DNA from 2 places in the Kitasatospora sp. NPDC002543 genome. Region 1 is predicted to be linked to the other one. Evidence: predicted binding sites of a transcription regulator. Region 1 holds the regulator's gene; the other holds the start of a gene.
What was found. Region 1 encodes HrcA, which represses chaperone genes, less so after heat shock. Its sites were predicted from a motif close to TTNGCACTCNGNNNNNCNGAGTGCNAA; they were not measured.
Positions count from the first base shown of each region.

Region 2: the regulator HrcA is predicted to act here: its motif matches at 1,925-1,951, upstream of ACWD4P_RS11560 (FmdB family zinc ribbon protein).

Region 1 covers NZ_JBSFWR010000017.1:2,997-7,373, reverse strand. Annotated here, with positions in the region: gene ACWD4P_RS10345 (DUF3097 domain-containing protein) at 1-80, opposite strand, end outside; gene pspAB (PspA-associated protein PspAB) at 112-696, opposite strand; gene htpX (zinc metalloprotease HtpX) at 812-1,732, opposite strand; gene hrcA (heat-inducible transcriptional repressor HrcA) at 2,023-3,057, shown strand; gene dnaJ (molecular chaperone DnaJ) at 3,132-4,271, shown strand; gene ACWD4P_RS10320 (16S rRNA (uracil(1498)-N(3))-methyltransferase) at 4,351-4,377, shown strand, end outside.
Region 2 covers NZ_JBSFWR010000019.1:83,858-88,234, reverse strand. Annotated here, with positions in the region: gene ACWD4P_RS11575 (sigma-70 family RNA polymerase sigma factor) at 1-142, shown strand, start outside; gene ACWD4P_RS11570 (hypothetical protein) at 265-501, shown strand; gene mscL (large conductance mechanosensitive channel protein MscL) at 540-959, opposite strand; gene ACWD4P_RS11560 (FmdB family zinc ribbon protein) at 1,605-1,913, opposite strand; gene ACWD4P_RS11555 (MFS transporter) at 2,040-3,431, opposite strand; gene ACWD4P_RS11550 (potassium/proton antiporter) at 3,743-4,377, opposite strand, start outside.

The DNA of each region.
Region 1 (4,377 bases):
CGCTCGGCGGGCACCTCCGGGGCGGGCTGCTGCTTCTTCCACGGCGGGGTCAGGTCGGGTCCGTACTGGCGGCTGCGCATACGGGTGATCATAGGGACGGCGGACGGCCCGTCAGAGGCCCGGCGCGCCCCAGACCGGGAACCAGCGGCCGAGGTCCTTCTCCAGCCGCAGGTCGTTCCCGAGCATCGCGTTGACCTGCAGCTCCAACGGGCTGTCGCGCTTCTCCCCGCCGCCGGGCATCGGCGCGAAGGGGTAGAACGTCCCCCGCTTGTAGAGGTAGACCAGGGCCAGCGAGCGCCCCTGCGGGTCGCGGAAGGCGACCAGCGAGCAGAGCAGCTGCGGGCCGAAGCCGTTGGCCTCCAGCTCGCTGTTGACCGCGTGCAGGTCGTTCACCAGCTCCGGCAGCTCCTCGGGCCGGTGCCGGGCGAGCAGCCAGGAGTAGCCGTAGTCGTCCTTGGAGGCCTCCACCGGGACGCCGCCGCGCTCGGTGTCGGCGTCCAGCAGCGCCCGCACCTGCTGCTCGACCTGGACGAAGGCGGCTCCCTCGACGGCCGCGAAGCAGACCGAGCCGAGCCCGGTGGGGGTGAACCCGGCCCCGGCCTCCAGGGTGAGCGCGGCGGACGGCACGCCGAACAGCTGGTCGAGGTCGGGCTTGACGGGCTTGGTACGGCCGAACAGCGTGTCCAGGATTCCCACGGCGGTCCTTTCGGGACGGACGGGACGGGACGGTTTCGGGAGGACGGTTTCGGGGCGGAAGCCTCGGGACGGAAGCCTCGGGCGGGACGGATTCGGGAGGGCCGAACGGCGGGCGTCAGCGGCCGAGCTGCTCGGAGATCCGCGCCAGCTGCTCCAGCCGCTTCTCCAGGCTCGGGTGGGTGGACAGCAGTTGCGAGGCGGTCTCCCGGGCGCTCAGCGCGGGGGCGAAGTAGAAGGCGTTGTAGGCCTGGGCCTGGCGCAGGTCCTTGCTGGGGATGGCCGCGATCTGCCCGGTCACCTTGGTGAGCGCCGAGGCCAGGGCGCTGGGCCGGCCGGTGAGCTGGGCGGCGGCCCGGTCGGCGGCGAGTTCGCGGTAGCGGGACAGCAGCCGGGTGAGCAGGAAGCTGATCGCGTAGACGACGATCGACACCAGCGGGATGATCAGCGCCAGGATGGCCGCGTTCTGGTCGTTGTTGTTGCGCCCGCCGCCCATGAACCCGCCGTACACGGCGATCCGCGTCATCGCGCCGGCGAGGACGCCGAGGAAGCCGGCGATCGTCATCACCGCGACGTCCCGGTGGGCGACGTGCGACAGCTCGTGCGCGAGGACGCCCTCCAGTTCCTCCGGTTCCAGCCGGCGCAGCAGCCCGGTGGTCACGCAGACCACCGCGTTCTGCGGGTTGCGGCCGGTGGCGAAGGCGTTCGGCATGTCGTTGTCGGCGACCGCCACCCGGGGTTTGGGCATGTCGGCCAGGGCGCAGAGCCGGTCGACGGTGCCGTGCAGCTGGGGGAACTGTTCCGGGGACACCTGGTGGGCGCCCATCGCCCGTTCGGTGATCTTGTCGCTGAACCAGAACTGGGCCACGAACAGCCCGCCGGAGATCAGGACGATCAGTGGCCAGGCGCCGCGCAGCAGCGCGATCAGCAGGCCGGTGAAACCGACGTACAGCAGCCCGATCACGAACATCGTCGCGACCATGCGGCCGGTCAGGCCGCGGTCGGGCGCGAAACGGGTGTGCTGGCCCGAGCTCGACATCGCTTGCTCCTCCGTTCGCCGTCGCTTTCGATGCTGCCACCCGGACGGCCTCCCGGCACCACCCCGGCGCCGGGGAATCGAACCGCCGGGGCCGCGCGGGCCGTGTCCGGAACTGCGGGGAGGATCACGCCGGTCGGGCCGTTCCTGCCGTAGGACCCGGGCCTTACACTGGCAGGTACGGTTTTGGCACTCGGCTGTTCAGAGTGCCAGGGCCGAGGGACTCCCCGCAGGGGCCCGCCGCAGCAAGGGAAGCAGTCGGAACAACGTGCGAAGACGGAGGTGCGTGCCCCATGGCCGGTGAGGTCCGCCAGCTGGACGAACGCAAGCTCGCCGTGCTCCGCGCCATCGTGCAGGACTACGTGGGCACCGAGGAGCCGGTCGGCTCCAAGGCCCTGGTGGAGCGGCACAACCTCGGCGTCTCCCCGGCGACCGTCCGCAACGACATGGCGGGGCTGGAGGAGGAGGGTTACATCCACCAGCCGCACACCAGCGCCGGCCGCATCCCGACCGACAAGGGGTACCGCCTCTTCGTCGACAAGCTCGCCGAGATCAAGCCGATGAGCGCCCCCGAGCGCCGGGCCATCCGGCACTTCCTGGACGGCGCGGTCGACCTGGACGACGTGGTCGCCCGCACGGTGCGGCTGCTCGCCCAGCTGACCCGGCAGGTCGCGGTGGTGCAGTACCCCTCGCTGACGCGTTCCACCGTCCGGCACATCGAGCTGGTGGCGCTGGCCCCGGCGAAGGTGATGCTGGTCCTGATCACCAACACCGGCCGGGTCGAGCAGCGGATGGTCGACTGCCCGGGCTCGGTCGGCGAGACGGTGCTGGCCGACCTGCGGGCCCGGATCAACGCGGGAGCCGCCGGCCGGCGCCTCCCGGAGGTCCCGGGGCTGCTGGAGGAGCTGCCGGCGCTGTTCGACCAGGCCGACCGGCCGACCGTCAGCACGGTCCTGGCGACCCTGTTCGAGACGCTCGCCGAGCAGAACGAGGAGCGGATCATGCTGGCCGGCACGGCCAACCTGACCCGCTTCGGGCACGACTTCCCGCTCACCATCCAGCCGGTGCTGGAAGCCCTGGAGGAGCAGGTCGTCCTGCTCCGCCTCCTGGGTGAGACCGCGGACGCCGCGATGACGGTCCGGATCGGGCGCGAGAACGCCTACGAGGGGCTGAATTCCACCTCGGTCGTTTCGGTCGGCTACGGTTCGGGCGACGAGAGCGTGGCGAAGCTGGGTGTGATCGGTCCGACCCGGATGGACTACCCGGGCACAATGGGGGCGGTGCGAGCGGTGGCGCGGTACGTGGGCCAGATCCTGGCCGAGTCCTAGCAAGGCCGCCGTTAGAGTTCTAACGGTGGCGTCCAGTCGCAGCACTACTACAGGCGGAACAAGCGGAGCATTTGGTGGCCACGGACTACTACGCGGTACTCGGCGTCCGACGGGATGCGGGGCAGGACGAGATCAAGAAGGCGTTCCGGCGCCTGGCACGCGAACTGCACCCGGACGTCAACCCGGACCCGAAGACGCAGGAGCGGTTCAAGGAGATCAACGCCGCCTACGAGGTGCTCTCCGATCCGCAGAAGCGCCAGGTCTACGACCTCGGCGGGGACCCGCTGTCCCCGGGCGGAGGCGGTGCGGGCGGCTTCGGCGCCGGCGCGGCGGGCTTCGGCTTCTCCGACATCATGGACGCCTTCTTCGGCGCCGCTGCCGGGCAGCGCGGCCCGCGCTCGCGCACCCGCCGCGGCCAGGACGCCATGATCCGGCTGGAGATCACCCTGGAGGAGGCCGCTTTCGGCACCACCAAGGAGCTCCAGGTCGACACCGCCGTCACCTGCACCACCTGCAGCGGCGAGGGCGCGGCCCCCGGCACCTCCGCGCAGACCTGTGACATGTGCCGCGGCAAGGGCGAGGTCTCCCAGGTCACCCGGTCCTTCCTGGGCCAGGTCATGACCTCCCGCCCCTGCCCGCAGTGCCAGGGCTTCGGCACCGTCGTGCCGACCCCGTGCCCGGAGTGCGCCGGCGACGGCCGCGTGCGCGCCCGCCGCACCCTGACCGTCAAGATCCCGGCCGGTGTCGACAACGGCACCCGGATCCAGCTGGCCGGCGAGGGCGAGGTCGGCCCCGGCGGCGGCCCGGCCGGCGACCTCTACGTCGAGATCGCCGAGACCACCCACGCCATCTTCCAGCGGCGCGGGGACGACCTGCACTGCACCGTCACCATCCCGATGACGGCGGCCGCGCTCGGCACCCAGGTGCCGCTGCAGACCCTGGACGGCCTGGAGGAGGTCGACATCCGGCCCGGCACCCAGTCCGGCCAGTCGATCCCGCTGCACGGCCGGGGCATCACCCACCTGCGCGGCGGCGGCCGGGGCGACCTGATAGTGCACGTCGAGGTGAAGACCCCCAGCAAGCTCGACGCCGAGCAGGAGGAGCTGCTGCGCCGCCTCGCGGTGCTGCGCGGCGAGGAGCGGCCGTCCGGCCAGTTCGCGCCGGGCCAGCAGGGCCTGTTCTCCCGGCTGAAGGACGCCTTCAACGGCCGGTAGTCGTCCGCGGAGGGGTGCCGGGGGAGGATCCCCGGCACCCCTTCGGTGTTCCCGTCCCACTCCCGGAGGTTCCCCCGTCATGACCGCGCCCGTCTTCTTCGTCGAG
Region 2 (4,377 bases), on a different contig from region 1:
GATGGAGGACGGCCGCGAGCGCACCCTCACCGAGGTGGGCAAGCAGCACGGGCTCACCCGTGAGCGGATCCGCCAGATCGAGAAGCACGCGCTTGCGGAGCTGAAGAAGATCGCGGACCACGCGGGCTTCGAAGCCGCCTGACGGACGGGTCGGCTCCGGCCGAGCCCTCACCCGGGCCCTGATGCGGAGCGCTCCGCGCCAGGGCCCGAGGCGTGCCACGGGCCTCTTAGGCTGGAAGGAAACGAGCGGACGGAGTGGACGGCGTGAGCGAGCAGGGACAGGAAGAGGGCCGGGAGAGGGCGCAGGAGCCGGACCGGGCGGCGGAGCCCCGGAAGGCCGCGGCGGACGCCAAGGCCCGGCTGGTCTTCCGGGATCCGCTGGACCAGCAGTCCGGTGACGACACCGACGCCGGCTGGGGCGGACGCCCCGGGGCGGGGGAGAGCGGTGGGCGGGGGCTGGACTGGTACCTGAGTCAGCGCCCGCCGCACCACGGGGGCTGAGAGACGGGGCAGGGAGGGGGACGAGCGGCGCCCACCGGTCAGCGCAGCGGCGTGACCAGCGCGTCGCGGATCTCGGTCAGCAGTTGGACCTCCTTGGCCTCGGCCTCCGCCGCCTTCTCGGCGGCGGTCTTGCGGTGGGCCGCCATCCTGTTCATGGGCACGATCAGGGCGAAGTAGACGACCGCCGCGGTGATCAGGAACTGGAGCGCGGCGCTGAGCACCGATCCCCACAGGATGAGGATTCCGGACGTGACCTCACCGGTCGGGCCGACCTCGCAGGGCCCCTTGAGGCAGGAACTGTAGGACGCGAGGTCCTTCGTCCCGAATACGCCGACGATCGGATTGATCACGCCTTTGACGAAGGCGTTGACGATGGTGGTGAAGGCCGCGCCGATGACCACGGCCACGGCGAGTTCGACGACATTTCCGCGCAGCAGGAATTCCTTGAAGCCTTTCATGCCGCCTCGAACGACGAAGTCGCCTTCCGGTTACGGGTGATCTTCCGGAGCTCCGGACTGACAACCCGTCCGGCCCAACGCGCCGTCCTGGGGCGGCGGCAGACCCGCCCGCGAGGGCCCCAGCGCCAGTGCGGCCGCCACCGCGAGCAGCACCAGGAGGGGCACCCCGGCCCGCCGTCGCACCGCACTGCGCCAGCGGTGCCACCCGCCGCACCCGCGCCGGATCGGCGGGAAGCTCGGCAGCTCCTGCCGGGGCGGTACGGCGGGCGCGGGCAGTGGCAGTGGCAGGGGCAGGGAGAAGCTCGTGGCCGTCATCGGCGCACCTCCGGACTGTCGGCGGGCCGGCCCCTCGCGGACCGGATGCCCACACGATGGGCGTTTCCGCCGGACTCCGGAAGCCCTTTCCCCAGGGCTGTGGAAAACCCCGCCCCTGTGGACAACTTCGTACACTCGCGCCGGTGAACCGGGGCTGCCCAGGTTGACGGGACGCCCCTGAATCCGCGCTCGCTGCCCCCGAAACGGGCGTTCCGCGCACGCCGCACCCGCCCCGGACGCGCGGAAAGGCCCGCCGCCCCCGCGTGGATGCGGGGCCGACGGGCCTCTCCCAGGTCTACGGGCCGTCCGGGCCGGTGCCCGGCGCCGAGATCAGCTCGCGGCCGGAGCCGGGCTGGACGAGGTCGAGGAGCCGGAGCTCGACGACGTCGAGGAGGTCGTGGACGTGCTGGTCGACGTCGAGGGGGTCGACGAGGACCCGGCGCCCACCGAGCTGCTGGAGGACGAACGGCTGTCGGTCCGGTAGAAGCCGGAGCCCTTGAACACGACGCCCACGGCCGAGAAGACCTTGCGGAGCCGTCCCTGGCAGTCGGGGCACGTGGTCAGCGCCTCGTCGGTGAACTTCTGCACCGCCTCCAGGCCGTTGCCGCACTCGGTGCACTGGTACTGGTACGTGGGCACTTGTCTTCCTCCTGGCACTCTCGCGTGATGAGTGCTAACGATGGTCAATGATGCGGCATTCCGCGGGATCAGTCCAGCGACTCGGGTGTGAGATGGGCCGGACCGGCCCTCGGACCGCCGCGCCGCTCAGCCCTCGGCCGCGCCCACCAGCCGTCCGGCGCCGCCGAGTCCCGAGGAACCGGCACCCGCGTCGGTGCCCGAGTCGGCACCCGGACCGCCCGCGGAAGCGGCGCCCGCCCCGGCGCTCCCCGGCGCCACCAGCAGGTGCCGCAGCGAGACCAGCGCCACCAGTCCCAGCCCGGCCCCGGCCACCGGCACGAGGAAGCCGGTCGAGGGCCCGTGCCCGTCGATCAGCCGGCCCGCGGCCATCGAGCCGACCGCCAGCCCCAGCCCGATCGCGCCGGTCAGCCAGGTGAAGGCCTCCGTCTTGGCGCCGTCCGCGACCAGCGTCTCGACCAGGGTGTAGCCGCTGATCAGGGTCGGCGCGATGGCCAGTCCGCAGACCAGCCCGGCGGCGGTCAGCGCGACCAGGTCGGGCATCGCCCACAGCACCGAGCAGCCCAGCACCAGCAGCGCGTAGCTGATGAGCATCCGCTGCTGCACCGGCCGCCGCCAGGCGATCACGCCGTACAGCACGCCGGCCAGCATCGAGCCGCCGGCGAAGATCCCGTACACGGTGCCGCCGGCGTCGTGCCGCCCGACCGAGTCGGCGAAGGCGTTCACCGAGACCTGCATGCCGCCGAACACCGCGCCGACCCCGAGGAAGGCGCCGGCGAGCAGCCGGACGCCGGGGGAGGCGAGCGCCGAGGCGCGCTTGACGCCGGGTTCCGGGACGATCCGGGCGGGGGCGGTGCCCCGCTGCGCGGCGAAGGCCAGGCCGCCGACGAGGGTCAGCGAGGCCTCGGCGACCAGGGCGGTGGCCGGGTTGGCGAGGGCGGCGATGCCGGAGGCCAGGATCGGGCCGATCACGAAGGTGAACTCGTCCGTCACGGACTCGAAGGCGAAGGCGGTGCTCACCCGGGCCGCGGAGGCGTCGGAGGGGCCGTCCGCGGTGAACCTGGCGACCCACCGGGCCCGGACCATCGCGCCGACCTGCGGCACGCTCGCCCCGGCCGGGACGGCGGCCAGGAACAGGCTCCAGGCGGGGGCGTGGCCGAGTGCGAGCGCGGTCAGCGCGCCGACCGAGGCCGCGTGCACCAGGACGGTCGGCACGAGCACCGCGGACTGGCCGTAGCGGTCCGCGAGCCGCCCGGTCTGCGGCCCGATCAGGGCCTGGGCGACGGCGGCGACCGCGGTGACCGTACCGGCGGTGCCGTACGAGCCGTGGGTCTGGGTGACGAGCAGCAGGATGCCCATGCTGAGCATCGCGTACGGCAGTCGTGCGACCAGTGCGGGGGCCAGGAACGTCCAGGCCCCGGGCGTGCGCAGCAGCTCGCCGTACCCGACGCGGGCGGGGGCCGGAGCTGCGGGGGTGGCCGCGGGGTCCGCGGCGGTGTCGACCGTTCGGCGCGCCGTCACGGTCGGTCCTTCCTGCTGCCTGGTAGCGCGGCAGGGCACGGTGGAGCCCCGACGGCGCCGAGAGTCGTCCTCTCGCGCGTCGACCGGGGTAGATACCGGGTCGGTCCGGCCTGGTGGCCGGGGGCCGGACCGCGGCCGCCGAGCGGTCGCGCCAACTCTGCGTCAGGCAGATGCTGGGGGTGGTCTAGCTGTGGTCATACGGCGTGGTCGAACCATCATACAGTTACGCGCGTAGACGGCGCCAGCCCCCACGGCCGGACCGGAGCCCTCCCCGGCCCGCAGGGCAGGGGAGGACCGGCCGGGGCCCGGGCTCACCGCCCGTTGAGCCACCCCGCGAGCTTGCCGCCCTTGTCCACGGCCCGCAGCCGCCGCTCCGCCGCCTCGCCGACCTCGTCCGTCGTCACCACCAGCAGCTCGTCCCCGCCGCGCAGCACCGTCGCCTTGTCCGGCACGAAGGAGTTCCCCTCGCGCACGACCAGGGTGACGGCCGCCCCCTTGGGCAGCCGCAGTTCGCTGATCTCGACGCCCGACATCCTGGAGGCGGGGGAGAGCGCGACCGACAGCAGGTGTCCGTGCAGCTTCTCCAGCGGGGCGGACTCGATGCCCAGGTCCTGGCCCATGTCGCCCTCGTCGATCTTCAACCGCTTGGCGACCCAGGGGAGGGTCGGCCCCTGGAGCAGGGTGAAGACGACGACCAGGATGAAGACGATGTTGAAGACGTCCTCGGCCCGGTGCGCGCCGGAGACCACGGGGATGGTGGCCAGCACGATGGGCACCGCCCCGCGCAGCCCGGCCCAGCTCAGCAGCGCCTGCTCGCGGGCGGGCACCTTGAAGGGGGTCAGCGAGAGCAGCACCGACAGCGGCCGGGCCAGGAACACCAGCACCGCGCCGATCACCAGTGCGGGCACCACCGCGTCGCCCATGGTCTCGGGCGTGACGAGCAGGC